DNA from 3 places in the Paenibacillus sp. EKM206P genome. Region 3 is predicted to be linked to each of the others. Evidence: riboswitches for the same ligand, from Rfam matches in the RefSeq annotation. Region 3 holds a riboswitch; each other region holds the start of a gene.
The links. Region 3 has a riboswitch for cobalamin ahead of G9G53_RS04595 (ABC transporter substrate-binding protein). Riboswitches for the same ligand answer to the same signal wherever they lie in the genome.
Positions count from the first base shown of each region.

Region 1 (10,844 bases), 250 kb from region 3:
CTCCCTTCCGGTAGCCGTGGGTGAACGACTTATCATACAGCTTGGAACGATGCGCGTCCTTGTCCACCAGCTCTGGGTCGAGCGCCCAGCCCGCCAAAATCATGGCATGCATCGTTATGCCTGCTGCACGCAAATCGGCGGGTAATTGAGCAAGCGTCGTGCGCACGATCTTTTGATCCGGCCAGGTCGCACGCTGTACAACCGCTACAGGCGTGTCCTCGCTCCAGCCTGCCGCCAGAAACTCAACGACCACCTTCTTCGCCAGCGTTGCGCTGAGGAATAAAGCCACTGTGCAGTGATGGGAAGCCAGATCACGCAGCTTTTCCCGATCCGGTACAGGTGTACGGCCTTCAGCACGCGTCAGAATGACGGTCTGTGTCAGATCAGGCACAGTTAGCTCTGCACCCAGCACGGCCGCAGAAGCAAAGACCGAGCTGACGCCTGGTACGATTTCGTAGGCTACTCCGCGCTGCTTCAGCAACACCATCTGTTCCAAAATAGCTCCATACACTGCCGGATCGCCTGTATGTACGCGAGCTACACTGCGTCCAGCCTGCACAGCCTCGCTCATAATCTCAACCTGCCGCTCCAGATCCATGCCTGAGCTTTGCAATACCTGCGCCTCTGGTTTGGCCGTGGCAATCAACTCGTCGTTCACGAGTGAATCCGTGTACAATACCACATCGGCCGTGCGTAGAATCCGGGAACCTTTGACCGTAATCAGCTCCGGATCGCCGGGACCTGCTCCTACGATATATACTTTGGGCTCCAACGTCATTTGCTCACCACCATTAAACTCAAATATTCAAGCTCCTGTCCGCACAGCTCACGTGCGTTGCGCCATACCATTTCATAAGGAGAAGTGACCTTGGTAATGACTGATGCACGGTCCCCAAGATTGAGCTCATCCAGCACATCCAAAATCAAATCTAACACCTTGGCAACCTTAATAAACACGACCGTATCGTGATTCTCAATCGCCCGCTTCATCGCTTCCCGATCATCCGTAGCCGGTATAATACCGACCTGCTGATCTCCGTCTGCCAAAGGCAATTCCAGCGCTGCCGCCGCGCCCAACACAGACGAAATGCCCGGAATGGATACAATTGGCACCTCTGGATGGAGATCCTTCATGAGTCGTGCCAAGTGAATAAAGGTACTGTACAGATTGGGGTCTCCCTCTGTGACAAAAGCTACATCCTTGCCTTCACGCAGCGCCTCCCAGCAAGCAACCACCGTTTTGTTCCACTCACGCTCCAGTACAACCGGGTCCTTGGTCATTGGAAAAATGAGTCCTAGCATCTCCTTTTCCTCCGGGTTGACGTACAACTCCACGATCTCGTGAGCATACGATTTGCCCCCCCGGCGTTTCTTCGGATAAGCCACAACTGCACATTCCTGAATCATGCGATACGCCTTGACTGTAATCAGCTCGGGATCACCCGGCCCCACGCCTACGCCGTAAAGTGTTCCTGTTGCCGCCGTATTCATGCTGTCTCTCTCCCCCTCTTGAATTACCAGCTTACTCCCCTGCTACTTCATCAGCCACGTCTACCGACGGCTGTCCTGTAATGACATATATCGGATTGAGTCCGTCAAAACGCGTCATATTCAAAATCGGCTTGCTGCGCGCTGTTTGCAGTAACGTCACCGAAGTATCGAGTCCTGCTGTTTGCATCGCCTTCATACCGTCATGTAGCGTCTCAATCGTTGCAGCATTCACTACAATTCGTCCATCCTTACGCAGACGGGAAGCGCACAGACGAATCAGCTCGGACAATTCTCCCCCACTCCCGCCGATAAACACCGCATCCGGGTCTGGCAGCTCGTCCAATCCGGCAGGCGCTTTGGCATGAATAACCGGGAAATCGGTGCGGAATTTGATCTTGTTTGCTTCGACATTAGCCAGGTCGCCTTCGTTCTTCTCAATGGCAAATACTTGCCCATACTTAGCCAGTCGCGCACATTCTACCGCTACAGAGCCGGAGCCTGCACCGATGTCCCATACGATGCTTCGCTCGGTCAGACGCAGCTCAGACAAGCTGAATACGCGTACTTCACGCTTCGTGATTAGTCCTTTTTCCGGCTTGCGCTGGTGAAATTCCGCATCCTCGAAGCCAAATCCCCGCCGAATTGCAGGCACGTTTTCACCCTTACGGCGGCGCAAAATAACCACATTCAGTGGTTGGAACGTTCTCTGCGCCATCTCATCCAGCGTATAATGCCGATACACCTCATCCGGTCCGCCCAAATACTCGCCGACGAAGGCATCATATTCCGTCATGCCATAATGCAGCAGATAGGCAGCGACTGCACCGGGATGATTGCGGTCGTCCGTCAACAGCGCGACCTTGTTCTGTCCGTCAATCCGCTGCGCCAATCCGATCATCGGGCGACCGTGTACGCTTTCCAGCACCGCATCCTGCCAGCTTTCACCGAGACGCGCAAACGCCAGCTGGACCGAGCTGAGATGCGGCATAATATCCAAATGTTCCGCCCCCAGCTTGGCAGACAAATAACCTGCAATTCCAAAAAAAAGCGGATCGCCGGACGCAAGCACGACAATATCCTTGTGCTCACGCAACCGTCCCAATTCTTCCACCACGGCGGATAAGCCGCTTTTTAATGTTCGTTTTTCCCCTGCGGCTGCCTTGAAAAATCCTAGCTGGCGTTCTCCACCAACCAGCAGGTCCGCACGCTCAATTTGCTCCAATGTTTCCTGCGACAGACCTGCCGCTCCATTTTCACCGATACCAATGACACGGATCACTTTACTCACCGACTCTCGCCCTCCCCAGCACGTTCCCTTTCAGCGTTATCAGTACCATTTCCACAACGATTCCACCACCTGCATGCTCCAGACAATGCTGACATCCATAGGTACACAGCTTTTCAAAAAAGCTCAGCGCATTCGCTTCGGTCATCATATCTGCCACCTGCGTAGCTGTATTTGCCTCTGCCACTGCCGCCGCAAGCGACTCGTCCACACCTGCTTCACGCGCGACCTCAGCCAAAAAGCCAAAATCCACCGGAGCACTCTTGGAGTGAACCATCATGATACCTTGAGCGACCTTGGACAGCTTACCGGGCATACCGACGAGAATAATCTTTTTCATTCCCAGCCGTTTCCCATGCTTTATAGCAAAGCCAACAAAGTCCCCCATCTGAATAAAGGCCTCTTCCGTCAGCTGATCATACATTTGCATGGCGTATTTTTCACTGCTGCCGCCTGTGGTCAGGACGATTTCCTGGCAGTTCATCGCTTGCGCAACTGATATGGCCTGCACGACACTGGCTTTATAAGCTGACGTGGAAAACGGAACGACCACACCACGCGTGCCTAGTATGGAAATACCGCCAAGTATGCCAAGCCGCCCGTTCAGCGTTTTCTTGGCAATTTCTTCGCCGTCCGGTACGCTGATGACGACACGGACACCTTTGGCCGATCCGTGCTCCTCAAGCACACCTGTCACAGCCTCCGTAATCATCCGGCGCGGCACCGGATTAATCGCTGCTTCTCCGACAGGCACAGGCAGACCGGGCTTCGTTACCCGCCCCACGCCGATGCCACCGTCCAGTTCAATGCCCGGCTCCTCGCGCCAGCTAACGGACGCGATAATTCTCGCCTGATGCGTGGCATCTGGGTCATCGCCACCGTCCTTGATCGTCGTGCAGGAAGCTTCGTCCGCGTCCAACACAGGCTCAATCAGCTCAAACGCCTGATCGAAGCCCGCGGGCAGCGATATCACTGCTTCCTTCGGCGGAATGCCCGTGATGAGCAGTTGTACCGCTCCTTTGGCTACTGCAGCCGCACAAGCTCCTGTCGTAAAGCCTGACCGCATTGGCTTGTCCGGTGCGGGAGCTTCACCGCTTTTCATCCGTTTGGGCTTGTCGGCGGACGCCGCTTCCTTTTCCATGACAATTCCTCCTTAACCTCTTCTGCTGATCATGTTCCAATTCATTTCATGATACAGCAAACGGACAACCGCATCTAGCGGACAGCCATTAAGGAGATCGCATTCAATGCTGCTACGACAATTGTACTGCCGCCCTTGCGTCCAATATTCGTAATGAACGGAATATCCAGCTTGCGCAGCTCGTCCTTGGATTCTGCCGCCGATACGAAGCCTACGGGCATGCCAATCACCAGTCCGGGCTTGGCCGCTCCTTCTTTCACCAGACGAATCAGCTCCAGCAACGCTGTTGGCGCATTACCAATCGCATAGATACCACCTTCGCTCGCCTGAATCGCTTTGCGCATCGAAATAATGGCGCGTGTCGTATTCAGCCTTTTCGCTTCTTCCATGACGTCAGGGTCAGATATGTACACATGCACATCCCCGCCAAATTGACGGATACGATCCTTACTCAGCCCCGCTTGAATCATCTGCACATCTGCCACTACCTGCTGGCCTGCGCGAATAGCTGCAATCCCGGCTTCAATCGCTTTTGGATGAAACACCATGCTGCGGCCCAGCTCAAAATCAGCAGATGCATGAATGACACGCTGTACAACGGGATATTGCTCTGCTGTAAAAGGATGCTCTCCCAATTCTTCTGTGATCATCTCGAAGCTTTTGCCTTCAATCTCCTGCGGCTGTACCGTTAGCGGTTTAAATTCTGTTTTGAAATCCATGGTAGACCACTCCCTTATGGAAAATTAGAAAATAGTTTAGGAAAATGACAATTCATTGCTACTAAAATCATGGATACCTGTAAAAACACCTGTTTTAAGATGACTATATTTTAAATACATGCCAGAAGTCGTTCCTGATGAACTGGACTCGCAGGGGTAAGGCTCAACTCAAATTGAAGTTTTCTCTTTTGCTGTACGCAGTGCGTTGATGACTCCGTCGAAATGATCAAATACTGTGCCAAATTCCACTTCCGGCCTGGAAATCAAAAGTACGTGAATCCCCAGCTCCAATGCAGATTGAACCTTTTCATCCACTGCTCCCGTGCTTCCGCTTTCCTTGGTGACCATCACGGTCGTGCCATAGTGCTTGTACAATGCTTCGTTCATCTCGCGGGAAAAGGGTCCCTGCATGGCAATAATATTTTTTTGCTCCATGCCCAGTTCGCCGCATTTCTCCATATTGTCCAGGCGCGGCAGCATGCGTATAACCAGACGAATCTCCGGGTCTCCGAGTAAATGCTTGGTGAACGTGCCGAGCGTCTTACTGCCCGTCGTAAGCATTACAGAACCTTTGAGTTGCTTCGCTTCTAATGCGGCTTCTTCATAGGAAGACACGATGTGGAGCAACGGATGATTGTCATATACAAGTCCTGTCCGCTCATAGCGAATATAAGGAACCCCGGACTCGCGAGCGGCTGTCATCGCATTCGCATGTGCTTCTTCTGCAAAAGGATGACTGGCATCAACAACCGCCTGTATTCCAAGCTCCCGAATCATTGCAGCCATTTCATCGGCTGTCATTCGGCCTGTACGTACGTCTAGTCCCGCTTCAGACAAGCTGGCTGCCGCGCTTTCGGTTACGACTGAGGTCAATACGTTGAAGCCATTGTCACGGATTTGCAGCGCCAATTCCCGAGCATCGCTCGTTCCGCATAGCATGAATATCATGAGCCCTTCACCTGCCCGCTTCCATTCACTACAGATGGCGTATGTGAATGCTCGTGATGGTGATCATGGTCATCATGGCTGTGAGCATGGACATGCTCATGAGTGTGATCGTGGCTGTGTGTATGGTGATCATGATGGTCGTGCTCATGTGTATGATGGTGGTGGTGATGTTCATGTTCATGTTCATGTTCATGATGATGATCGTGGTCATGATCGTGGTGATGATGGTGGTGCTCCTGCGCCTCCAGGCGGAACTGGCAGTTATCACAATTGGCTGTAACCTTGCCGAACAAACCTTCCTTAGCTCGCTCCAGCACCAGTTCAACCAATTGAGGATGGAAACCAAAATATCCGCCCATCTCCACTTGTAATGCAGGGTGAGCCTCGGCAAATTCCTGGGTCATTTCTCCGATGCGTTTAATCAGCACACCCGTGAACAGAAAATAGGGAAGCACGATAATCTTTTTGGCCCCCAATCGTACACAACGCTCCAATCCATCGGGAAAGGAAGGCTGCGTCACACCGATAAAACTGCTCTCTACCCATGTATAAGGAAGCTTCTCCCACAGCATACGGGTGATTTTGAAAAAGTCACTGTTCGCATCTGGATCGCTACTTCCGCGTCCTAATACAAGTACCGCCGTTTCCTCGTCAGATACTTCGACAGATGCCTCTACAGCGCTATTCATCCCCGCTGGAACTGCAACCGGACGGGCCTCTTTCAAGCGGCTTAGCAGAATGTTGACGATTTTCTCGTGAACACCAATCGGACGTCCGTATACAAATTCCACCTGCGGATATTTCGCCTTTGCCCGGTCAATAGCCATCGGAATATCAATTTTGGCATGTACCGCTGCGAACAAGATAATCGGAATAAGAACGACACGTGTTGCCCCTTTCTCCACACAAGTTTGCATCCCATCAGCAATGCTGGGACGTGCCAGCTCCAAGAAACAGGTTTCCACGCACATATCCGGTACCCGATCTGCCACTGCCTGTGCAAATTCCAGCAGTTCCTGGTTCCCCTCCGGGTCCCGACTTCCATGTCCAACCAACAATATTGCATCCACTGCTGTTGTTTCCTCCTCTTTAATAGGGATAGCCTGCATGACGCCCTATTTTATATATATGCTTGTATCCCGTTCATCAGGCCTTCAGTCCATTAATCACCACAAACCGCATTCACTTCTACCGTTACTGGTGCATCTTCATGCCGGAACCCCGCAACGACACCTACACGCTTAAAAAATTTATGAAAGCGCTCATTCGGATGCCCTTTTTCCTTATATTCAGCGATGACGTTCTCCACGATGTCCGTAATTTGATCACCCGGAATTCCTTCCGCTACAGGCTGAGCGGCATGAGCATTGCGGCCGAATTTTTTGCCACCGAGGAAGAGATCGTACCCACCCTTGCGATAGACGATTCCGATATCCTCTAGTACGGCTCCATAGCAGGCCATACCGCATCCGTTCAAAGCAATGCTCGTTTCCTTGGGTGCCTGTAATCCACCAAGTACAACCTGTAAATGCTCAGCCACAGGCACAGCGTCATCCTTCTCCATATTGCAGAAGTCGCACGCCTTTACCTTAAACACATCGCCAACCGGCATGACAATGAATCGTTCATCCCGCAGCCGCCCGACCAGTTCCTCGGGGTCTGCACACGGCACGCGCAGCACGATCTGATGATCCGGCGTGTATTCCAGCTCGCCATCATCACCCGCTACCTCGGCGAGCAGCGCCATCTGGCGAGCGGTGAACTTCTTGTTTCCCACACCCGGGGAAACACCCACCTCAAACAGCGCAGGCTTGCCAAAGCCGCCTGTCGCCATCCCGGCCGCGGCCCCTGCTCCGGCCACCGCCGACGTTCCGGCGGTGCTCTTGGCGGTAGGCGCTTGCCCGCTCCAGCGAGCGTTGGCTTCGCCAGGCAGCTTGCCGCCGACAGCGAGGCGGCTTAGCGCCTCTGCCGCCAGCGATGCCGGGGCCGTGCCGGTTTGCACAGCAGTTGTTGCCTGCACAGCAGCCATCGCTTGCGGGCGTGCCTGCGTCGCAACCGCAGCGCCGCTCGCGGAGGGTCCAGCGGGCGTAGTCGGGGCTGCTCCTGCCTGCGGTGTACCCTCTTGCGCTCCCAGCGACCACGGCTCCGCTTCCGTGCGGAGACGCTGATGCGGCTTGAGCGCCTGCTCGGTCGCATCCAACGTGTATTTGCGCTGATATCCGCGCGGAGTCACGATCAAACCGTCATACACCATCGTCGAGGAATTGCCGATGATTACAGTCGTCAGCATCCCGATGTCATGGTTCAGCATATCTTCCAGCGTCGTTACAATAACTTGCTGACGTTCACGATAAGCGCTCTTCACTAGCCCAACCGGAGTCTGCGGATCACGGTAACGCAGCAAAATGGACTGCGTCTCCACAATCTGGCGGGTACGCCGACCACTGCGCGGGTTGTATAATGCAATCACAAAATCAGCCGAAGCCGCAGCTTCTACACGCTTTACGATCGTTTCCCACGGGGTCAGATGATCACTCAGACTAATCGTGCACGCATCATGCATCACTGGCGCCCCCAACAGTGAAGCACAGGACTGTATAGCCGAGATCCCCGGTACGACTTCTACCTCAACCCCGCCCTCGCGTCGCCAGCCTTTTTGCATCAGCACTTCGTACACCAGCCCTGCCATACCATAGACTCCCGCATCTCCACTGGAAATGACAGCTACCTTCTTGCCCATCTCTGCTTGGCGAACCGCCTCCTGCGCACGGCTCACTTCCTCTGTCATCCCTGTGCGTACAATCTCCTGTCCGTTCAACAGCGGACGGATCAAATCAACGTAGGTATTGTAGCCGATAATGACCTCACTTTCGTCCAGCGCATCCAGCGCCCGTTTTGTGATATGTTCCATATCTCCTGGTCCAAATCCAATCACCAACAATTTTCCTAATGGGCTCATCGTACTCCTCCTATTCATCCTTTTCAGGGCAGCTATCCTATCTATTTCAATGATTTATGCACATCGTGTAACTTAAAAAAACCCCATCCTGCCCGGATGGGGTTTCTATGTACGTATCTCTCATCAGACGAACAAACAGCGTAAGAAGACACGATTTGTCTTCCTCCAGCCTGCCGTTGTTTTCCATCTGTCTGTTTACGCTTCAAACGCTGCTGCACGTTCATATCCACGCAAACCTCTAGCCAACATGGAAAAAGCAACGTGTGCCTGATTTCCTGATTTCGTACACCCATCCTCTCCGCGAAGGTTAACGGTGCATACAGATCAAGGTAGGTCTCCTGGCTTGGCATCAACGGATTCTTTCGTCTTCCCCGTTTTTCACGAGTGACCAATTAAAAAAATCCTCTTCCTTACAGTGGCGGGACCGCTCGGGATTTGCACCCGATTCCCTGTTACCCTTTGCTCAACCGCAAAGGCACCTTGTCTGTCCGCTATTTGATTATGGGTCTTATCATAACCTTGCCTCAATCAGTTGTGCAAGCACGAAAAAAGCTTTATTTCAAGTTCTGTGCTTTATTTTTTAACATATGTAGCAATTCGTCCGGGTCTGCGGAGATGCTCAGTAGCGCTGGATGCTCACTCCCGGTAAACCCCTCTTGCACACTATGACGCACCATTTCTACTAACGGGTCAAAATATCCATTCACATTCAGCAGCCCAATGGGCTTGCGATGAATGCCGATTTGCGCCCAGCATAGTACCTCGAACAGCTCTTCAAAGGTTCCCAAACCACCCGGAAGGGCAATAAAAGCATCGGCCATCTCGCTCATTGCCGCTTTACGCTCATGCATGCTTGCTACCTCAATAAATTCGGTAACTCCCCGATGAATGATCTCTGCATCAAATAACAGGGTGGGCATAATGCCAGTGACCTGACCGTCACCCGCCAGCATTCCATCTGCCACCTCTCCCATTAGCCCCCTGCTAGAGCCGCCATAGATCAGACGGATATGATGGCGAGCCATGGCTTCTCCCAGTTTGCCTGCTGCCTCAACATATACCGATAAATGTCCAGGTCTGGACCCGGCAAATACGCAAATAGAATTCATTAACGTCTCAGCTCCTGTCCTAAGTAGCATCGAAACTTATTCATTATATTAGATAAACATTTTCGCTATAACAAAAATCTTTGTCGATGCATGTCCAACAAAAAAAGATAAAGACCTCGTAGGCCCTTATCTTTATTTTACTCTGTATCCCGAAATATAAGTTCATTTTTTAGCATCTGCATTTATAATTTTGATCTCATTTCAATGACCATTCACGATCTTCAGACCACAGCCATGCACCGAATCGTTATGTTCAAAATATTTGCCCAGCTCCACCATCATCGCGCCCATGCGCTCTTCGGTTGGAAACACGACTCGATCAATCCCTTCTTCCACAATGGACTGTGCAGTCACCTTCCCTACGGATACAGCAATCACATCCTCACGAAAAGCTTCCAGTAAATCCTCGATTCGATTTTGCTCTCTGGCATATTGGGCCAAAAATCGAATTTGCGGACCACTCGTGAATGTAACGGCATCAACATTACGATGGATAACATCCTCCAGTAACGCCTGCAATTTTGCTTCCTCAGGTGGGATATGCTTATAAGGAAGTACCTGGCGGGTCACTGCCCCCTGCTCGTCCAGCCATTTTACCAACCGTGGGGCTGGATCGCCATGCAGTTGCAACAGCACTTCCTTCCCCTTCAGATCGTATGGGGCGAAAGCTCCTGTCAATCCGATCAAACTTCCGTCCTCGTCTCGTACTGCTGGCGTAAAGCCACGCTTTTTGAGTCCATTGACCGTCTTGTAGCCCCGCGCTGCAATGTTGGAGGATTGCAGCAACTCTATAATCTGCTCAGCCACGCCCATATCCTCTGCCATATCGAACAGGGCATCCAGCCCCATGCCTGTCGTGAAGATGTACCAGTCCGGAGGGTTCTTTACCCACGATACAACAGCGTTGCGCAGCTCGATATCATCTAGAAAAACAGTGCCCTGGGCCGGACGATGTACTGGCTCCCCTCCCATCTTCACAACTAGCAGCGCCATTTCGTCTGCTTTACGGGGACCAGCAAGAGCGACTCTCTTACCTGCCATGCGTTGTGCCATTCTGTTTCCTCCCTAGTAGAAGTCGTATTTCTTTCTACCAAGTATACAATCAGAGGGGTAAAAGACAAATAAGAATTACTTTTTCGATGAATACAGGAATCTTATAAGTGGGTGTGTCCTGTTCTGTCTCCCTGCCGGC
Region 1 is NZ_JAAMNQ010000002.1:434,025-444,868, reverse strand. Features, by position in the region: gene cobM (precorrin-4 C(11)-methyltransferase) at 1-778, opposite strand, end outside; gene cobI (precorrin-2 C(20)-methyltransferase) at 775-1,491, opposite strand; gene cbiE (precorrin-6y C5,15-methyltransferase (decarboxylating) subunit CbiE) at 1,523-2,779, opposite strand; gene G9G53_RS05730 (cobalt-precorrin-5B (C(1))-methyltransferase) at 2,772-3,917, opposite strand; gene G9G53_RS05725 (precorrin-8X methylmutase) at 3,992-4,636, opposite strand; gene cobK (precorrin-6A reductase) at 4,805-5,584, opposite strand; gene G9G53_RS05715 (sirohydrochlorin chelatase) at 5,581-6,654, opposite strand; gene cobJ (precorrin-3B C(17)-methyltransferase) at 6,747-8,543, opposite strand; cobalamin riboswitch at 8,855-9,040, opposite strand; gene G9G53_RS05705 (LOG family protein) at 9,098-9,652, opposite strand; gene G9G53_RS05700 (uroporphyrinogen-III synthase) at 9,854-10,705, opposite strand; gene G9G53_RS05695 (GerAB/ArcD/ProY family transporter) at 10,807-10,844, opposite strand, start outside.
Region 1: linked by a shared signal. The riboswitch ahead of cobJ (precorrin-3B C(17)-methyltransferase) and the one ahead of G9G53_RS04595 (ABC transporter substrate-binding protein) in region 3 are both predicted to bind cobalamin.

Region 2 (10,844 bases), on a different contig from region 3:
CTTCGTCGCATCTACATGAACTCCCATGTGCGCCGCCTGACGTTCACCCAAAGCCAAAATATTCAGCACACGTGCCCGGTTCCATAGAAATACCAGCCCTATGACCACATAAGGTAAAAGGATTCCTGTATATGACCAACCGCGCAGACTAAGACTTCCCATCGTCCAGTACAATATTTCATTGACCGTCTCCTTCGACATGGCTGTCAGAAAGGAAACAACCGCTCCCAGAAAGGATTGCATCACCACACCCGACAAAATGAGACTTTGTGTCGGAATTTTCCCACCTTCCCGTGCCAACGTCAGCACCATCCACAGCGTAAGCATTCCGGTCGTAAATGCCACTAGCGGCAGCGTCCATATGCCAACAAATGAAAATTGAAGGCCCCAATAAATCAGTACTGCCGCTCCTACCGAAGCCCCCGAGGATACCCCCAGTGTATACGGATCAGCCAAAGGATTACGCAGCACACCCTGAAATCCGGCTCCCGCCAGCGCCAGCGCTGCTCCTACCAACATTCCCAGTAACACTCGTGGCAATCTGACCTTCAAAATAATCTGCTCTGAGGATGTATTCCAATCCGGTGTAAACGTATCGCCTAACCACGGTAGGTGGTTAACCAGAATGCCCGTGATTTGGCTGACCGGAAGCTTGGCCGAGCCGATGCCAAGACAGAGCAGCAGCGTCAGCAACAGCAGGACAAGACCTGTCCCTCCAAAGCCGATCAGTTTACGGTTCATTTGAAAATTTCAGGATACACGCCCTTGGCCACTTCCTTGAGACCTTCCGTTACGCGTGGACCCGGACGACTGATCAAATTATCATCCACGGCAAACACCCGGTTGTGGCGAACAGCCGATATTTGATCCCATCCACTGCGAGCTTTAATGATATCACCGAGCGTCTGGCCCGTTTTGTCGTCCTTGACACTTTTGCTGTACAAAATCACGTCAGGGTTCGCAGCAATAATATTTTCCTCACTGATTTGGTACCACCCCTTCTGCGTGGCACCTACATTTTCGCCGCCCGCCAACGTAATCAGCTCGTCCATAAACTCGCCTTTACCCACTGTCCAGCCTGGTGAAAACTCGACGTATACCCGCAGCTTCTGCCCTTTACCGATATTTTTAATTCCTTCTTTTACTTCTGCTACATCTGCTCTCATCTTGTCAGTCACCGCTCTTGCTTCTCTCTGATGATCGGTGATTTTCCCATACAATTCGATGTTAGCCATGACATCTTCCACTGTCTTCGGTTCCGTTTTAAAAATCATAATTCCCATGTCGCGCAGCTTGGTCGTAGCCTGTTCACTAAGTGATATCCCTGCAAAAACGACTTCCGGGTTCGCAGCAATGATCGCCTCTTCGTTCGGTTTCATAATACCGCCCACTTTAGGCTTTTTCGTAGCTGCTTCCGGGTAATCAGAGTAGTCGGAGACGCCGACAATTTCCTTATCCAGCCCAATGGCGAACAACGCCTCGGTTTCTGCCGGGGAGACGGAAACGATTTTATCCGGCGCTTTTTTGAATGTAAATTCCTGTCCTGTTGCATCTTTAACTGTGAGCGGGTAAACCGTTTTGCCCGGAGGCTCTTGTGCGTTTACTGCCTGTCCCGGCTGCTGTGAAGAAGCCTGACCCTCTTTATTTTCTGCATTTTTTCCATTAGCGCCACATGCACTCAGCACAACTGCCAAAATCAGAGCCAATAGACCTGTTGTCCACACCTTTATTTTTTTTCCTGCCATGATTTGCACCCCTTCATAAATAAATCGTTAAGAGCGTTACTTGAACATCATCAGATATCTTCTAAATCTAGCCTTTTTTCCTATCAAAAACCCCCGCATCCTCATATCAGGACACAGGGGTCACGTTAGCGCAGATCGTGCGCAGGCGGCAGCTTCTTTCCGCATGGACAGTCACTGCGAACACGTCATCCTTTCCTCGAAGGATTATGGTGACAGGCGGACGGGCAGGTATCCTGACTTATGGTAAAATACATGTCCTGAAATTCTTTCATATGCTTAGTAACATATAAAGAGGACTAACGGGCATGTTTCCATTTACAGTGGCGGGACCGCGCCGGATTCACACCGACTTCCCTTTTAACAGCGCAGGGAGGGAAACCATAGTTTCATCACGCTGCGCCGACCTCGTCTGCTGGATATTTGATGTAGTGGTAGTCAAGCCGTTCTTTTACTTGATGATTATAGGTTAAAATGAGGCGGCTTACAACCCAAACAGCCTCTTTATCCGCTGGTGTCTAACCTAATGAGGAAGCATTTCCGCTATGTAATTGTGCGGTCCTGCCAGCCTCAATTGAATCCTTAATGCTTCTCCCGGCTTCGGATTCAGACTCCAAAAATCATGGCCCGGTATCAGCATGCAAGCTAGCTGACGAATTACGCCACCATGCGTAACGACCAAAACAGAGGGCGACGTAGCAGTCAAATCCATGGGTTGAACTTCCATAGCAACACGCCATTCATACAGAGAGTCAAGAAATTTGCGCAGACGATTTACAAAATCTGTCCAAGACTCTCCACCAGGTGGGGTGATCCGTTGCGGCTCATCAATCCAAGCCCGATACAACGACACATCCTTGAGCATGTCATACGTTTTTCCATCCCACTCGCCAAAATGAAGCTCTCGCAGACATGGTTCCATCATAGGAGGCATAGTAGATAGGGAACGCCCAGACGTCAACTCTGATTCCGGCACAATGATCTGCAAGGTCTGGCGACATCGCATTAAGTCGCTGCAATAGATTCGAGCAAAGGACTGACCTTGCAATTTTTCCTGCAAAGGCTTTAATTCCTGCTCTGCCCCCGGTAGCAAACCTAAGTCGGAGTGTCCCAGATATCGACGTTCCTTGTTCCATAAGGTTGTGCCGTGACGAACTAACACGAGCTCCATATCCCAATGCAGATCTTCTTTAGCATCATACGGCACCTTATCCTCCTGTGAGTTCGGTCTTTGTGCGTATTCTACTGTCCTTTTTGCTGCTATATCTTGTTTCAAGAAATGTCACTTCCTGCTCGATCATTATTCAGTGTGTCACTCCTCACCCTCACCGCACCCATCCCAAGGCAAAACAACCTGCGGCTCCTAACAAACACAATCCTACAAACATACTGGACACGGCGAACATCAGCTGGATCGTATGCCGTATATCTTTCGACTCTAGCGGTCGTATCCAATCCCCCATGTATGCACGAAAGGAGCGCACGCCATGATACACATTATATCCTCCAAGACGAATCCCCAATGCACCAGCAACAGCCGATTCCGGGAAGCCACTGTTCGGACTTGGGTGCAGACGAGCGTCTCGCTTGACTGTGCGCCAGCTTCTTGCAGCATCTCGTTTGTACATCAACGCCGCTATCACAAGCATTGCCGCTGTCAGGCGTGCTGGAATGTAGTTAGCCACATCATCTAGACGTGCTGAAGCCCAGCCTAAATGCAGATACTTTTCATTTTTGTAGCCAACCATGGAATCGAGCGTATTCACAGCACGATAAGCCAGCGCCAAGGGTGCTCCCCCGATCAAGGCATAAAAAAGCGGGGAAATAATCGCGTCCACGATATTTTCAGCGACCGTTTCAACCGTACCGCGTACAATCTCAGGCTCATCAAGTTGCTGCGTATCCCGCCCGACTATCATGCCCAGCTCCCGCCGTGCCGCAGCCAGGTCATCCGCCTGCAACGCTCGGTAGACTGCCATTCCTGCATCCTTTAGTCCTTTGGAAGCAATCGTGGTCGCAATCAGCACTATTTCTGCGCCGACAGATAACCACGGATGAATCCAGGCAAGCAAGTGCAACAGCGCCCAGGCGAGCGCAAAGGAGCCTCCCGCCACAATGAGTGGAAGCAGTATACCCGCACGTTTCAGCCCCCGGTCACTTCGGACCTGGCGGCGAATCAATTTTTCCAATGCCGAAATGGCATGTCCCATACCGATGACTGGATGCGGCAACCACCTCGGATCACCGATCATCCTGTCCAAAAGGTAGGCTGCCAGGATAATCAAGCTAACTGTCAAGCCGCTGTTCCTCCTCCAGCACTTCACCCAATACAGATAGCAGCCTGTCGTTGGCTTCTGCATCCTTGACCGCAATCCGAAAATGGCTCGTCGTCAGTCCCGGATACATAGCACAGCTACGTATAAGAACTCCGCGTTGTCCAAGCGCCTGCTGAATAGCCGATGCACTCCACGTACCCGGCGCCCTTGCCAGCACGTAATTGGCTTCACCGGGAACGACACCGCAGCCCCATTCCGCCAAGCCGGTTAACAGACGGTTGCGCTCCGCAGCAATCAGCTCCTGTGTTTGGTGCTCATATGCTTGCCCACTTCTCAAACACGCCTCGCCAGCCAGCAACGCCAATCCATTCACACTCCAGGTCACCTGTTTGGCCGTCATTCGCCGGATATAGTCCGGATGAGCAATCGCATAACCCAATCGTAGGCCAGGAATGGCATAAAATTTGGTCATTGACCGGATCAAAATCACATGAGGATAGCGATCCAGCACAGGCAGCAGTGAGATTCGCCGTTCCAGCGGAATAAAATCAATGAATGCTTCATCCACCACCAGCACAGTACCCGTTGTGCCAGCCGCCTCTGCCAGCTCGCACAGCTCCTGCTCACTATATTGGACGCCATTTGGATTATTCGGCTGCCCGAGGAACAAAACATCTACCTGCTCCATGAGCTGAAGGATGTCCTCCACGTCCGCCTTCCATTGAAGCGAGGCCTTCCCATACACCCGGTTGACCTCAGCTCCGAATTTGCCAGCCAGCTCGGCATATTCCGAAAAACACGGCTCCACTGTACCCACACGCTTAGGAGCTAGTCCCAATAACAAGAGCGCCATGCTCTCAGCCGCTCCGTTTCCGATACTTAACGACTCCGGTGGAACATGCAGTCGCCGTGCGAGCATATTTTTAAAATTCCGATGCCCAGGGTCTGGATAGCGAATCACAGTGTCAAATGAGTGTTGCAGCGCCTCAAGCACCTCAGGCGGTGGACCAAGCGGATTAATATTTGCACTAAAATCTACAAAATCAGCAGCAGTCCCGCCAAATGTCGCCGCAGCTGTTTCCCTGTCCCCGCCATGACCGTAAACCTCTATCATTGCCTCTCATCCTTTCCGCCCGTTTCCAATCATTTAGCTCCATTATGAGGCTGCTTTTTGCGTCCCGTCAATGCAAATGAGCTTTTGTACATGGCTCACTTGGGTTACAATAGAAGGAGGCACACATAAAATTACACAGTTTATATACGGAGGAATGGACATGCTGTTCATCGACAACCAAGGGATACACGATCCAGCCATTAATCTTGCTATTGAGGAATACGCGCTCAAGCATCTACCGCTGGACGACAGCTATTTGCTGTTTTACATTAATCAGCCTTCTATTATTATAGGCAAGCATCAAAATACCATTGAAGAAATCAACGCCGAGTTTGTCAGAGATAACAATATTCAAGTCGTTCGTCGCCTGTCCGGCGGCGGTGCTGTATATCATGACCTCGGTAATTTAAATTTCAGTTTTATTACCAAGGATAACGGGGAGTCCTTTCATAATTTCCTCAAATTTACGCAACCTGTGATTGATGCTCTGCGCCAAATGGGAGTAGAAGCTGAAATGACAGGCCGCAACGATCTGCAGGTCGGAGAACGTAAAATTTCAGGAAACGCCCAATTTGCCACACGCGGACGTATGTTCAGCCACGGTACATTGATGTTTAACCTGAATCTGGACAATGTGGCTGCATCACTGCATGCCAATCCCGAAAAATTCAAATCCAAAAGCACTAAATCTGTCCGCAGTCGCGTAGCTAACATCAGCGAACTGATGGACCGTGAGATGACCATAGAGCAATTTCGCGAGGAACTGTTGCGTTTCATATTCGGATCAGAATTGGATCAAGTACCTCAATATAAGCTCACCGATACCGATTGGGCCAAAATCCATGAAATATCCAAAGAACGTTACCAATCGTGGGATTGGAACTACGGTCTATCCCCCGAGAGCAATATAAAGCACACACGTAAATTTCCAGTCGGTATTATTGATATCCGCATGGATCTTAAGGAAGGCTACATTCGTGATATTAAAATCTATGGGGATTTCTTCGGTGTGGGTGACGTTGCTGATATTGAAAATATCCTGCGCGGCAAGCGTTATGATGAAGGTGAGGTACGTCAAGCCTTATCCTCTCTCGATTTGAAGCACTATTTTGGTAATATTGAGTTGGACGATTTTGTTGGACTTGTATTTTTGGAAGACTAACCGTTACTTTTTCCCATCGTTTCAAACCAATACTTCAGTGGTTATAAGGGGACAGGCTCTTATAGGAGCCGTCCCCTTTTCCTTGCGATATTGTCATTTTGAATATTATAAGATACAATTTTAGCATTGCCCCATGATAGAGATAAAGGAGAGAATACCGATATGTATAAATTAATTGCCATTGATATTGATGATACACTCATTAACGACCAAAAAGAAGTTACACCAGCGACACAACAGGCATTAGAAGCTGCTGTAGCGAAAGGTGTGGTGGTTACCCTCGCTACTGGACGAGCTTATGCCTCTGCACACAAAATTGCTCGCCAGACTGGTTTGAACGTGCCGATCATTACGTATCAAGGAGCTTTGGTTAAAAACCTGCTGGACGAAAACGTGCTGTATGAGCGTTATGTTCCACTCGTGGCTGCACGTCGTCTGTATGAATTCTGCGTGGAACGCAATCTGCATCTACAAACGTATATTGATGACAAATTGTACACACGTGAAGATAATCAGAAAATCAAAGATTACACGGAGCTGAACAACACGGAATATTTTGTAGAGCCTGTATTCAGTAAAGTTATAGAGCAGCCGGCTCCTAAATTGCTGATTATCGACGAGCCGGAAGTGTTGGATGAATTAATTCCTGAACTTCGCGTACTGCTTGGCAATGAAGTTCACATTACAAAATCCAAGCCTCACTTTCTGGAAATTATGCACCATGAAGGCACCAAGGGTCACGCGCTTACCTTCCTTGCAAACCATTTTGGCTGTGAACTGTCGGAAACGATTGCCATCGGCGACTCTTGGAACGACCATGAAATGCTTGAATGCGCTGGTCTCGGCATAGCGATGGAGAATGCCATTCCTGATTTGAAGAAGCTGGCTGATTACATCACTCGCAGCAATAACGAAGATGGTGTTAAGCACGCCATCGACAAATTCGTACTCAATGTTGAATAAGCAAAAAGTGCCTGCTCCCATAATTCTTAAATGAAGTAATACAACAACAAAGCCTCCAAACTGTCGCATGATCAGTAACATACGACAGTTTGGAGGCCTTTTCTGTCAGATCATATAATAACCTGACCGCTATAAAATATCAGGCAGCAGAACGTAACTTACGCCTGTTCACCAAACGGATAATTCCATTGTTCATAAGGATTAGTCCGGTCACAATGAGCAGCACCCCAACCAGCATCCACCAGCTTACATGCTCTCCATACAACAACGCTCCCAAGCCCACCGCAATCGGCGGTGATATATACAGCCACGTCGTCGGAAACAGGGGATTTGTACGCTCCATGAGCCAGTAGAACAGTGTATGTGCAATCATCGAACCAAACAGGATCAGATAGAGTAAAGACCCCATGGCAGGAAGGTACTGCCACCCCTCAGAACTCCACGGTTCCGTGATCGCAGACAGTAACAGCAGCATCCATCCCCCATGGATCATTTGCGCCGCATTCAGGGCAATCGGGTTCGTTTCACGAAATACATCCATCACTCGCTTGGAATAAAGAGCTCCCCCTGAATAACACAGCTCCCCCAGCAAAATAACAAGGCATCCCGCCAGCCACAGACCACTGATCTGAACCGCCAATCCGGGCAGCACAACCAGCACCACACCAAGAAAGCTGATCATGCAGCCAACGACCGTAATCCGTGACGTTTTTTGCCGTAGCAGTACAGATTGCAAAATGACGATCATCATCGGCCCAGTAGCTGACAGAATAGCTCCGATCCCGGAGCTGACATATTGCTCTGCCCAATACAAGGCCGAAAAGGTACCGAAGGTGGTTCCTGCTCCAATCAGCAACATTTCCTTACGCCATAATAACGACCATTTCACCTTTCCGGTCAGCTTCATAGCAATAAATAATATCGCACCTGCGGCGAAAAAACGTACCCCTGCCGATAAAAACGGCGGAAGCCCGGCTTCCACTCCCACTTTTATGGCCAAAAACGTTGTGCCAAAAATAAGACACATTACTGTAAACGCGATCCCAATCATGATACGTCCCTCTCCCTTCAGTTGCTTTTAAGCATACAGGGAGACGAACAGAACAGTTGTATAACTACAGAACAGTTGTATACGTTTTTGAAGTGCTATATAGTACAATACACACAAAGGAGCGTGGATAGCATGGGTAAGAACAACAGCGAACTACTTTTTCCAGCCGATCATGCCTTAAAGCTGTATGAGCAGGTTATCCATTATGTAACTGTGCGGATCGATCGCGGGGATTGGCAAACAGACATGAAGCTGCCGTCCGTACGAAGCTTGGCTCAGGAGCTGGGTGTACATCGGCTAACTGTTTTCCGGGCATATCAGGAGTTGAAGCAACGAGGACTGGTCTATGTAAGGGACAAATCAGGATATTACGTTCATGCTTCCCAAGCGACTGGACATGCAAAATATGCTGGCTACTCGAGACATACGTCCATAGACCTCACGATTCACTCCAAATCTGCCCATGCGGCAGATGATCCGTCAGTTTCAGCCTGGAGAGGAATGGATGGACTTACCCGCGTTCAATCAGTGAATGCGAATTTCCAGTTTTCCAAAGCGCTGATTGACCCCTCTCTCCTGCCCAACCGATTTTGGGGAGAGCTGATGATGCAGGTTTTTGAAAAGCATCCGAAAGTAGCAGCCACCTATTCCGCTGTACAGGGTGATACCGAGCTTCGGGAGGCCATGGCGCAGCATTTTAGCGTGGATAAGCATTTTGCTTTATCACCGGATGAAGTGATGATTACCTCGGGAGCACAGCAAGCCATTGATTTAATTGCCCGATCTCTGCTCCATACAGGAGACCGTGTATTGATCGAACGCCCTGCTTATGGTCCTGCCATGGAAATATTCCGCAGACAAGGCGCACGTCTGACCATGACCGATATTCGACCAGAAGGATATGATATGGACCAGATTGAGTGGTGCATGAAAACGGAAAAACCACGTCTCTTTTATATGAATCCGACATTCCACAACCCGACGGGCTTTACGGTCCCCGATGAGCAACGCAAACGACTGCCTGAACTAGCCGAGCGCTACGGCTGCCTCATTGTTGAGGATGACAGCACCTATGACATCAGCTTTGGGCAAAAGCCTCCTTCTCCGATTTTCGCCTATGATGTTTCGGGAAGCGTCGTCTACATTCGAAGTTACAGTAAATATGTCGCACCCGGTCTACGAATCGCAGCCGTGACCTGCCGACCACAGCTCATGAACAGCCTGCTCAACGTCAAAGCGTTGGTGGACAATGGATCGCCACTGCTGAATCAAAAGCTATTTTTAGAATACTTTCAATCTCCACGTATGCAGCAGCATATTAAAAAACTATGTATCGCGCTCCAGATTCGTAAGGAAACGATGGAAGACAGTCTCCGCGATTCCGGTTGGACATGGACCAGCCCAGCGGGAGGACTCAACCTGTGGCTCCAGCTGCCTTCTACGTTGAAACCTAATGAATTACTTGCCAAAAGTGTACAAGAATCTGTATCCTTTGTCCCCGGCAATGTATTTGATCCCATCGGCGCAGAGGGTAAAACGCATGTACGACTGTCCTATTCATACGCCAACGAGCTACAAATCAAAGAAGGAATCTCCGCCCTTCTACGTATCAGTCGAACGATGTAAAGGTAAAATGCACCTTTATTCTAACGGCAAACTCATGCCGGTGTGTGCCAAACTAATCCCTTCCAGAAGCCCATAGTTGCGTGTGACATCCACATCATGGGACATATGTGTAAATACTGTGCTTTGGGGTTTAAGCCTTCCTATAAGCTCCTGAGCCTCCAGCATGTCGTATACGGAACGGGTGGCATACTCGGCCTCCTCATGATAAAAACTCGTTCCCAGGACGAGCAGATTCAGATTGTGCAAGGGGAGAATTTCCGCCTCATTTAATCCAATCGAATCCGAACAGTAGGCCCACGAGAAGCCGTCCTTTTCCAGGCGATAAGCGTAGGCATATCCGTTCTTCCCGTGATTCACACGCCATCCCCGGATATTCCACCCGCCAAGTTGGGCTCCCTGATCTACTGGAATAAGATCCAAATTTCCAGAGAGCCAGGAAAATTGCCGCAAGATCGTGTCGATCACTTCCTGTGGCGCGTACAATCGACCTCTGTTCCCAGTCCAGCGACAGGCATCTGCCCATTCTGGTAATCCTCCAATATGGTCAAAATGTGCATGTGTCACAAGGATCGTAGGGATAAAACGCAGATCGCGTAATTCTAGCTGTCTGCGCCAGTCCGGGCCACAATCAATCATAAAGTCCTCCGTCTCGCTTTCGATCAGCACAGACGATCTCAATCTTATGTTCGCCCCTGTCGTGCGAGCTTCTGTGCATACGAGACAATCACAATATACACGCGGAACCCCCATTGCATCCCCCGTGCCAAGAAAAATAAGCCGATTCATGGTTTAACTCCTATCTATTTGGGTCTTTTTACTACTATTATAACGAACAGACCGATTCTACGTAAATCATCTGCATAAATCCTTCCAGCGTCCAACGCCAAAAGGAGCATGCCCAAAGCCGTGA
Region 2 is NZ_JAAMNQ010000001.1:363,558-374,401, reverse strand. Features, by position in the region: gene G9G53_RS01810 (FecCD family ABC transporter permease) at 1-741, opposite strand, end outside; gene G9G53_RS01805 (ABC transporter substrate-binding protein) at 738-1,745, opposite strand; cobalamin riboswitch at 1,952-2,143, opposite strand; gene G9G53_RS01800 (histidine phosphatase family protein) at 2,266-3,018, opposite strand; gene cbiB (adenosylcobinamide-phosphate synthase CbiB) at 3,068-4,039, opposite strand; gene cobD (threonine-phosphate decarboxylase CobD) at 4,029-5,132, opposite strand; gene G9G53_RS01785 (lipoate--protein ligase) at 5,293-6,294, shown strand; gene G9G53_RS01780 (Cof-type HAD-IIB family hydrolase) at 6,457-7,257, shown strand; gene G9G53_RS01775 (DMT family transporter) at 7,397-8,308, opposite strand; gene G9G53_RS01770 (aminotransferase-like domain-containing protein) at 8,441-9,934, shown strand; gene G9G53_RS01765 (MBL fold metallo-hydrolase) at 9,950-10,720, opposite strand.
Region 2: linked by a shared signal. The riboswitch ahead of G9G53_RS01805 (ABC transporter substrate-binding protein) and the one ahead of G9G53_RS04595 (ABC transporter substrate-binding protein) in region 3 are both predicted to bind cobalamin.

Region 3 (10,844 bases):
GCGGATGTATCCCGTTCCCTCATGAATCATCGCTCCCCATTCGGGGGTCGGCGGTTGGATGCCCAAACCGAGGAAAGACAACGCAGAAATATCCATGATCGCCCAGCCCATTTCCAGCGTACCAATGACCACAATCGGCCGCAGCACATTCGGAATAATATGCCGCCGGATAATGGCTCCTGAGGAGGACCCGCTGATCCTTGCGGCAGCTATAAAATTCCGTTCTTTCAGACTGACGACCATATTGCGGCACATTCTGGCATAATACACCCACTGCACCATCATTAATGCAAGCAGCACCTGCATGAGGCCCGGTCCAAAAATACCGACAATGCCCAGCACAAGCACCAAATTCGGAAACGCCATAATACCTTCACAAAACCGCATCAGCACACTATCGACCCAGCCGCCCACATAACCCGCAAGCGACCCGACCACAACGCCGATGCTAAGCGAGGACAGGAAAATTAAGGTTGCAAAGCCTAGCGAAATCCGTGCGCCATACAGCAACCGGGATAAATTGCACCGACCCAAATGATCGGTTCCCAACCAGTACTCTTTGGAAGGTCCCTCCAGCTTGTGCAGTAAACTGACTTTAACCGGATCATGGGGAGCCAGCCAAGGAGCTAGCGCCATAATAATAAAAAGAGCAGCCAGTACGACAGAGCAGACCACGATTACCTTTTGACCTTTGAACATTGTACGCAATCTTATCATCACTGCTCTGCTCGTCCCTTCGATGAAATACGGGGGTCCATATACAAATGCACCAGATCAACGAGCAAATTGCATACGATGAACAGGCATGCCGCCAAAAACACATAGCATTGTATGACGGGAATATCCCGGTTAAAAATCGCCTCCACAAAATAACGGCCAAACCCGGGCCATGAAAACACCTGCTCCACAATAATCGTTCCGGTCAAAAGTTTGCCCAGGTTCATACCCATACTTGTAATCAGTGGAGCAATGGCAATTTTCAGTACATGCTTGAGCATGATCACCCACTCACGGATTCCTCTAGTTCTCGCATACTGCACATACGTTTCCTGAAGCTGCTCCAACACACTGGAACGCAGCAGGCGCGTATATAAAGCAATCAGAACCAGCGACAGGGTTAACGTGGGCAGCACCAGATGCTGCCACGTTCCTCGCCCCTCTACAGGGAGCCAATCCAATCGAACAGAGAAAAAGAAGATTAACAAATATCCCAGCCAGAACTGGGGAATAGACGCCCCAAAATATGAAATCCCTCGACTAAGCATGTCGATCCAGCCATTTTTACGCATCGCTGCTAGCACGCCCAACGGGATACTCACTAGAATAGATAGCACCATACTGCTCACAGCCAATTCAAAAGTGGCGGGCAGCCGAACTTTGACCTCATCCCATACCGGCTTGTTGGTCAGATACGAAGTACCAAAGTCCAATTGACTGATTCTTTGAAGTGTATGCATATACTGCGTCAGCAAAGGCTGATCCAGCCCGAACTCATGTCTTTTCTGCTCCAGAATCTCTGGAGTAGGATAAATATGAGCAGCACTCAAATAGGCCTCGGCCGGATCAACTGGTGAAATATGAATCAGTGCAAAGGTAACGAGGGTGGCAAAGAGAACAATAGGAATGACCGCTACCATTCGCTTCCCGATATAGCTGATCATAAGTTGTCCTCCTATCCTGTAAACGAACGTTACCCTTCAGTTTTAACTACTTCCCGATTTCAAGCCCACCAAACGGATTTTCATCCCGATTGGCCGGGAATACAAAGTTCGTAATCTTTTTCTGATACACTGCCGTTTTCTTAATATACGAAATAGGCACAATGGCAGATTGCTCCTGAAGCGTCTTCAGAATCGAAGCATACAGCTCTTGGCGCTTGGTTTCATCTGTCGATGAGAGCGCCTCGTGTACTTGCTGATCCAGATCTTTCTTCATGGGAAGGGCGCTCAGCGTCTCGGAAATTCCGAAGCTCTTCTTGGCAATGACGTTAATAAAGGAATGCGGATCATAAGGCGCACCATAGTTATACCAGAAGTACAGATCAAACTGGTTGGATCTAAGGCGCTTAATTTGAACCGTCAGCTCCAGTCCGGTCAGGTTCACTTTGACACCCAGTTCTCCCCATTCGGCCTGAATGGTTTCAGCCATCGCCTTTTGGATTGGATCGGTTTTATCAAAAATCAGCTCAAAATCCAGCTGTTGTCCGTCTTTTTCCCGTACTGTACCGCCTGCGGGCAGCTTCCAGCCAGCCTCATCCAGCAACGCTTTGGATTTTTCCACATCATAGCCAACAGGCTGTAGGTTTACATTCGTATACGGATAGTTTTTGGATAAAACCGTATCCGCTTTTTCCTCCAGCCCTGAAGTCACACCTTCCACCATTGCCTGCTTGTTAAAGCCATGCTGGAGGGCCAGACGTACCCGAAGGTCTGCCAGCTTGGGATTGGACGAGTTGAGCAACAGACTTCTTGTTCCGACAGGCTCGGACAGCGTGGTAACATACTGATTCGTGTCGCGAAGCTGTTTGAAGGCATCCAGACTAATGACACCCTCTCCATAAATCAGATCCAGGTCGCCTTTTTCAAAGGCCATCACACGGGTTTCGCCATCGGGAATGATTTTGACCGTAATTTTATCCACCTTCGGTGCAGTACCCCAATAGTTCGGATTACGCTTAAAGGTTGCATACTCATCTTGCTTGTATTCATCCAGCATCCAAGGTCCTGTACCTACAGGTTTCTTGATTCCTTTGGACGTATCTCCATCATCCGGGAACCCAGCTTCACCCAGAAAACGGAACGGACGAACGACAGACAAATCCTGAAGCACTGGGTAGTATGGCTCTTTGAGCGTCATTCGGAAAGTGCTGTCATCTACAGCTTCAGTTTTGTCGAGAACGCCTACTATACCAAGCCAGCTGTGTGTTTTCTCATTTTTCATGATAGCGTCAAAGTTCTTTTTGACAATGGCCGCATTAAATAGTGTCCCATCCGAAAATTTTACACCTTTGCGCAGCTTAAACGTATATGTCTTACCGTCCTTGGAAATAGTCCAGGATTCAGCCAAAGCAGGTTCCAGCTTGCCTCCTTGCTTGTAGCTGACTAACGGCTCATAAACCATGGATTGTGCAAAAAGTTGGGAAGGATTGTATACATGAGGATTCATCGTGCCAATGTCACGCGGCCACGATAGCGTGATCGACTTTTCATTGGCAGCTCCGTCAGTAGAGGTGGATGCAGGTGTGTTCTCCTGCTTTGCGCAGCCCAAAACAACGGATAATAAGAGGAGCGCCACCAACATAAGGGTAGCAGTCTTGCGGTGTCGAACGGACATCAATGTATTTCCCCTTTTCTATATATGTGATAATGATTATCATAATCATATTTAGAATAGGTATCACGCTCAATTTTGTCAACACTATTCGACAAGCAACCCTCTTATTTCTTTTAAATTTGTAGAATGAGGATTTTGAAAAACCCTAAACTTATGGCTTAATTCGCCAACGTTTGAAACAGAGTACGCGTGTACTCATGCTGTAACAAGTCTTCATCCCATTCCCTAAATATTTCCACAATCTCCCCCTGAACCATGACGGCAACCCGGTCACAAAACTGACGAGTAGATGGGAGATCGTGAGTGATAAATAGGTAGGACAACTGACGTTCCACCTGCATTCTCTTGAGCATGTCCAGTACAGAAGACTGCGTTGTCGTATCCAGATTGGCGATCGATTCATCGAACAAGATAATATTTGGCTCCACCGCCAAAGCTCGGGCAATACATACCCGCTGCTTTTGCCCGCCACTCAGCTGAGCTGGGTATTTTTCCAGACTGTCAGCCTCTAATCCTACCGATTCCAATAGAGACAGACAAATATCCAGCGCCTGCGGCTTTCGCTCAGGGAAATAGTTGTGGATTGGCTCCATTAAAATATCTCGAATGGTCATACGGGGATGCAGCGAGGAGGACGAATCCTGTGCAACCAACTGGATTCGCTTGTACAGCTGAACATCCTTCATCTTTCCGGTGTGAATGGGCTGTTCATCCAGCCAAATCTCTCCTGAGGTCAACGACTCCAGCCCCAGAATACATTGTGCCAGCGTGCTTTTGCCACTTCCACTTTCTCCAACCAGTCCAAGACATTCTCCTTGTCGTAGCTCCAGACTCACCTTCTTCACGGCCTGTTCGCTATCTTGCGTGCTGAACCAACCTTTTCTCCGTTTGCGGACAGGGTATGTTTTGGTCACATTCTTCAATTCCAGCATCACTGGTGCATCCTTCCTTCCAGGCTCATCTCCAACACTCGATCTGCTATGCGACTCATACCTTGGCGATCATGTGAGATCAACAATATGGTGAGATCAAAGTCTTCTCTCAACTGTCGCAGCAATGCCAAGACCTTGTCGCGGTTGATCACATCCAGCGCCGTAGTAGGCTCGTCGGCAATAAAGAGGCTCGGACCGGAGCTTAGCATGGCAGCCAGTAGCACCCTTTGACACATGCCTCCACTTAGTTCAAAAGGATATGACGACAAAATATGCTCAGGATCTGCAAACCCTACCTTGCAGAGCAGAGAGCGCAAATAGGCCTCCCGCACTGGAGTAGCGCCTCCTCTGGCTATTTCAGAGGCACGGCTCAGCACCTGCCGCATCCGTGACAGCACGCTCAGTGGATGGACTTGCTGTGATGCAGTGTGGGATGGGGTAGCATCAGCGTGCCCCAGCTCCATCTGGTCTTGCGGCATCCAACGCCGCCCGTGCAGTCTAAGCGTATCCATCAGCTGGGCGCGGACAGTCCGGATCGGGTTTAACCCGCTCAGCGATTGTTGAATGAGCAGGGCAATATCCTCTCGGCGCAGCCTTTGCCAGCGCCGTTCCTGGAACGGGAGAATGTCTTCCCCGTTATAGTAGATACGCCCATGCGTAACACCGATACCTGGCTCCAGCATGCCTGCGATTGCGTGAGCGGTCAGGCTCTTGCCGCATCCGCTCGGTCCAGTCAGGACCACAATCTCCCCTGAATATATGGAAAAGCTCACATCACGCAGCAGTGGTTTGCTCCCACTTCTGCTTGCTCCTACGCCTGTGCGGCAGATTTCCAAATGTTCCACGTGTAACAACGGTTTTCGACCTGCCACTTGTTCTATCGTATCCTTGCCCCCAAGGGCTGTTTGATCCTCCACTATTTGGCCGCCTCCTTTTCCGAAAAGCGGTCACCCAAAAGCTGGCAGGCAAGTACGAATAGCATAATCGCCAAGCCTGGGAAAATCATGACATGCGGAGCCACCTGAAAATATGAGGTGGCATCATGCAGCATCACGCCCCACTCTGGCTTAGGCGGCTGTACCCCCAGTCCAAGAAAGGACAGCCCAGCGATCATCAGCACCACGCGTCCGATATCCCATACCGCATAAACCAACAACTGCGGCAACGCTTGTGGCAATACATAACGACTCAGTATACGTACGTGTGAATTGCCGGATAAACGGGCATACCGAACGTAGTCCTCCTGACAAGCTTTTTGAACCAGACTACGGATATATCGGACATAGCCCGCCCACCGTACCGCAATAATGGCAAGGGTCATGTTAACAAAACCCGGACCCAAAATACCGACAATTGCCACTGTTAAAATAATATCAGGAAAAGCCAGTACGCCGTCGATTCCCCGCATGACCAGCTGGTCCACGCGTCCGCGCACATAACCAATAAGCAACCCTATAGGCAGACTGAAGCACAACGTAGCTACAGTAATTGCACATGCGATTAGCACGCTCGTCCGAATCCCGTAAATGAGCCGTGACAGCACATCCCGACCCAGATGATCCGTACCGAAAGGGTATTTCCGACTAGGTGGTGCCAGGCGGTTCAAAAGGTCCACTTGGAGAGGATCATGAGGAGCGACCCATGGAGCTAATAACCCAAGCAGCACGATCAGACCAAACAGTAAGCCCCCTGCCAGCAAGCCTCCTTTAAAGGGAAGCCGTATCTTTTTCATTTTCAGCTTCCTCCTTAACGCAAACGTAGCCTCGGATCTATCGCCGTCTGGACCACATCCACCAAACACTGAACTCCTACAATTAAAAATACGGCGAAAATAACATACCCCTGAATCACCGGATAATCTCGCTGTGTAATCGCATCTATAAAATACTTGCCCAACCCCGGCCATGAAAAAATGGTCTCTACAATCACATTACCTGCCAGCATAAATGATAGATTGGTACCTAGCAGTGTAATTATAGGCAGAACCGCATGCCTAAATATCTCAAAAAACAGGATATGCAAACGTGAAAAGCCTCGAGCCTTCGCTGCTTTCACAAAATTCCGGTCACCCAGCTCCAGCATTTGAGCGCGCAGTACGCGTGCTTGCACAGCTCCCAAACCTGCGCCAAGAGTCAGCGCTGGGAGCACTAGATGTGTCCAGTCCTCCCTTCCCATGGATGGGAGCCAGCCCAAGCGAACGGAGAATAGATAGATCAACAGAAAACCAAACCAAAAAGAGGGGATCGACGATCCCAGCAGGGCGAACAGCCTGCCCAGACGATCCAGTGGGCCGCTGATTTTTAGCGAGGCAGCCAGCCCCAGCCCCAGCGTAAGCACCGTCATGACGGCGAAGCCCGCAGCAGCTAGCTCCACAGTAGCAGGAAGTCTGTTCCACAGTTCGGCTAGCACCGACTCCTTGGATACATACGAAGTGCCCCAATGCCCTGTGAACACATCCCGCAGCCAGTTCACATATTGAATATGAAGCGGTTCGTTTAAGCCCAGTTCCTTTCGTAGCGTCGTCAACGCCTCCTCAGAGGCAGGGATATTATGCGCGGTGAGCAAAATGGTAGCAGGGTCTCCAGGGGCCAGCCGCATCAGTACAAAAGTCAGCGTGGACACCACGAATACAATGATAAGCAGCTGCGCCACACGTTCCAGTATAAAACGAATCATAGGATACGCAGCTCGTTATTCCGCAATATCGGATTGCGCTGTAATGTAGTAATACTCGATCGGATGGGGTGTAAAACCCTCCACCCCTTTTTTCACACCAAACACATTATCAGGATGCACAATGAACGACTGTGGCAAATCCGTATTGATGATATCCAGCGCTTGTAGTGTCACAGCATTACGCTGCGCTGTATCCTTCGCCAGCTTCAAGCTGTTCAGAATACTCTCTAGCGGTTTGGAACTATAACGGCTTACATTGGCTTCGCTTTTCGAAGAATAAAACATGTCCATAAAATATTGCGGCTCTCCTGTATGAGCAGTAAGCATACTGTACATAGCAAAGTCCCAATCGTTTTTGGTCAACGCCTCGTCGATATTTTCCACCTTGCGAATCTTGACCTGGATTCCCTCTTTCAGCAATTGGCTTTGGATGACCTCAGCCATAACAGAGAGCTCCGGACGCTGAGGGAAAGTCAGCAGCGTAACCTCGAACGGCTTGCCTTGCTTAGTCCATGTCCCTTGGGCGTCCTTCTGCCAGCCATCCTTCGTCAACAGTTGCTCTGCCGTTCCGTCCAGCGCTTTACGCTCAACTTTACCGAAGGGAAGAATGCTCGGGAACGGGCTGCTTGCCTCCGTACCGAAGCCCCTCATGACGGCGCTCACAATCGATGCGCGTGGAATCAGGCTGTCCACCACCTTACGGTTCGCCGCATCCTTGAATACTGGCGATTCCATATTGTACACGATCATATGGGTGCGCAAGGACGGAGCTGACAGTACTTGTAACTTGTCGTTCTTTTTCAGTACCTCTGCGTTATCAACCGGAATATCCGTCGCTACGTCCACCTCGCCGGATTGCAGCGCCATCAGGCGCGAATTCCCGTCCGTAATGAACTTCATCGTCGCTTCAGCTAATCGTGCCTTCTCGCCCCAATATCCGTCATAACGCTCTACGACCAAGGATTGGTCCTTGTTGAACGCTTTGACTTTAAAGGCGCCTGTCATCGCTGGGTAACTCTGCTCATCTTTCATTGATGCCACATCCAGTACAATCGTCGATGGATCAGCTAGATTGGACACCAACGCCGCATTTGGCTGGTTTGTCGTGATCTTCAAGGCCAGCGGGCCGCTTACATCAATGGACTTCACATTCAGTAAATCCTTCGCCAGATGGCTTTTCTCAATAGAGCGTAACAAAGACGCTTTTACACTTGCTGCATCCATACTTTTTCCATTATGAAAAGTGACTTTATCCTGCAAGCTGAACGTCCAAACTGTAGGGCTATCCTGCTTCCACTCCTTTGCCAGCCAAGCCACAGGCTCCAGCTTTTCATTCAAACGTACCAGTGTCTCACCTGCACCGGATCGCATCACATCCCAGCTATTATCTCCATGCGGGTCAACGCCTGACGGTTTCCATGTATACGCCATTACCAGCTTTTTATTTGTCGCTGTTTGTTGTGCTGACGCGTTTTCACCCTTGCCGGAGCTATCCGACGTCCTATTGCTGGCACATCCCGAAAGAGCCATAACTGCCAGCAGCAGCATCACCCCTGTACATATCAACCATGAACGCCTGCTACGATTGCTAATCATTCGATGAATCCCCCTCTATCTTGTAAAACCGCATAAAACTAACGCAAAACGCGAAAAAAGCATTCCAGACCACTTAATTAGCAGTCAGAAATGCCTTCAATATAAAATGTCAGAACTCACCTCGAAGCCAACTCCAAAAACATAGAAGGGATCAGATCGGTTTCAGACATTCCGTATGCAGCACGCCTAACCACCTCCCCAGCATCCCGTGGGTCTGACAGTGATGTCAAAACAGGCAGGTCTCCTGACTCCAGGCGTATCTTTCAGGCCTTCCCGGTTCTTCACAATTCCAGTGGCTGTTCTGAAAGCTCCAGCAGTATCCTGCTGATGCCTGTATACAGTGGCGGGCCCGTGTCGGAATCAACCGAACTTCCCTTTTAAGTGAACATGCTCAACAACTATGTACATCGTCTCTACGAAACCCCATACATAGAGTTGTCCGGCTCACACCTGTTTTCTTCCTTTATTTCTTTTCATTACGATCTTATTTTGTTGTCACAGGCTTGTCAATAAAGGCTGCACAATAATTTAAATTTGAACGATAAGGTAGAAACAAGACCTAACCTCCAATTGCGTGCACGCAATTGAAGTGTTAAAATTAGGTATAGAGTAAACCACCGTGTCCGTATACTAAAAAGAGTCTTCGCCGCGCCAACGGCAAAGACTCTTAGGACTTGAAAGGCTGTGGATCACCCACGGCGCGCTGCATAACTAATGGTTAATGCAAACGAAACCCACCGTTAGGGGCCAACCTAATTACGCGGTGGGTTTTCGCTTGTTCCGAAATTTCCGACGCAGCCAGCGATAAAGTTTACGAATACTAAACACCAGGCTTAGTAATGTAACCATCCAACGCAATACATCGTAGCACGACACAAGTGTGACCATCGGCTTCACCCCCTTTCGGGAAGCTGCACCGTGGTCCGAAAACATCCACCACTATTCAAAATCCATAAGGTAAATTATACCATGATATCACCCACCACTCTAGCAAATTCTTCTAGTAAGTAAACTGGAAAACGCACCAAATTAGAGCTACCTATTTCATCCCGCAGTTTATCTATATATCCCCAGACAGCAAGGGTATCTACTATCTGGATAACCCCATGCCAAAAAGCCGGAAAAGAGGCATACGGCCTCTCTCCGGCTATCTTTATTCCTAATCATCAAACCTTCTGTGGAACCTCCTGAACCGTCACGCTTTTGACCGATTCCCCTTGTTTTCTCGTCAAAACGATGTTCAAGACAATCGCTGTAATCGAGCCCGAAACAATACCATTTTGCAACAGCATTTTGGCAAAGCTCGGCAGCTGGTCGAACATTTGTGGCAGAACGGCAGAACCTAGGCCCACAGCAATACTGCATGCTGCGATCAGCAGATTGCTTTCCTTTCGCAGATCCACTTCTGACAAAATAGACATGCCTGATGCAGCGACCGAGCCAAACATAACGATCATCGCCCCGCCCAGCACAGCGTTAGGAATCACTGTCGTTAAAGCAGCCAGCTTAGGCAGCAAACCGAGAACAACCATGATACCGCCCGCAGCAAAAATAACGTTCCGCGATTTGACGCGTGTGAGCGAGATCAGACCCACATTTTGCGAGAAGGCTGTATAAGGAAACGCGTTAAAAATACCCCCAAGCATAATCGCAAGTCCTTCCGAACGAAGTCCATTGACGATCTGCTTTTGCTCTACCTTTTGATCAATCGCCTTGCCTACTGCCAGATAAACACCCGTAGACTCGACCATGCTGACAATATTGACGATAACCATCGTACAAACTGCCATAATGCTAAACTCTGGCTTACCAAAATAAAATGGCTCCGCAACACTCACCCATGACGCATCTGCCACGGGAGCAAAATGCACCATTCCCATCGCATAAGCAACCACCGTGCCTGCAAACAGACCGATGAGCACGGAAATCGAGCGCATAAAGCCCTTTGCCAACCGATTCACAAGCAGAATAACCAATAATGTAACCAGCGCCAGCAGCAAATTACGCGGCTGTCCAAAATCCGCGCTGCCCTGGCCACCTGCTACATTGTTCATCGCCACCGGAATAAGGGATAGACCGATAATTGTAACGACCGAACCCGTAACGACCGTCGGGAAAAAGCGTAGCAGCTTGCCATACAGCGGTGCCGCAAGCACCACGAATATACCAGACAAAATAATGGCACCGTACGCTGTCGCCAAATTTGAGGTCGAAGCAATCGCGATAATGGGGCCTACTGCCGTAAACGTACAGCCTAAAATGACAGGCAGTCTACTACCGAAAAAGCGTGTGCCCATAATTTGTAAT
Region 3 is NZ_JAAMNQ010000002.1:188,736-199,579, reverse strand. Features, by position in the region: gene nikC (nickel ABC transporter permease subunit NikC) at 1-717, opposite strand, end outside; gene nikB (nickel ABC transporter permease subunit NikB) at 717-1,661, opposite strand; gene nikA (nickel ABC transporter substrate-binding protein) at 1,708-3,333, opposite strand; gene G9G53_RS04615 (ABC transporter ATP-binding protein) at 3,492-4,268, opposite strand; gene G9G53_RS04610 (ATP-binding cassette domain-containing protein) at 4,265-5,182, opposite strand; gene G9G53_RS04605 (ABC transporter permease) at 5,182-5,997, opposite strand; gene nikB (nickel ABC transporter permease) at 6,012-6,941, opposite strand; gene G9G53_RS04595 (ABC transporter substrate-binding protein) at 6,957-8,537, opposite strand; cobalamin riboswitch at 8,755-8,952, opposite strand; gene G9G53_RS04590 (nucleobase:cation symporter-2 family protein) at 9,704-10,844, opposite strand, start outside.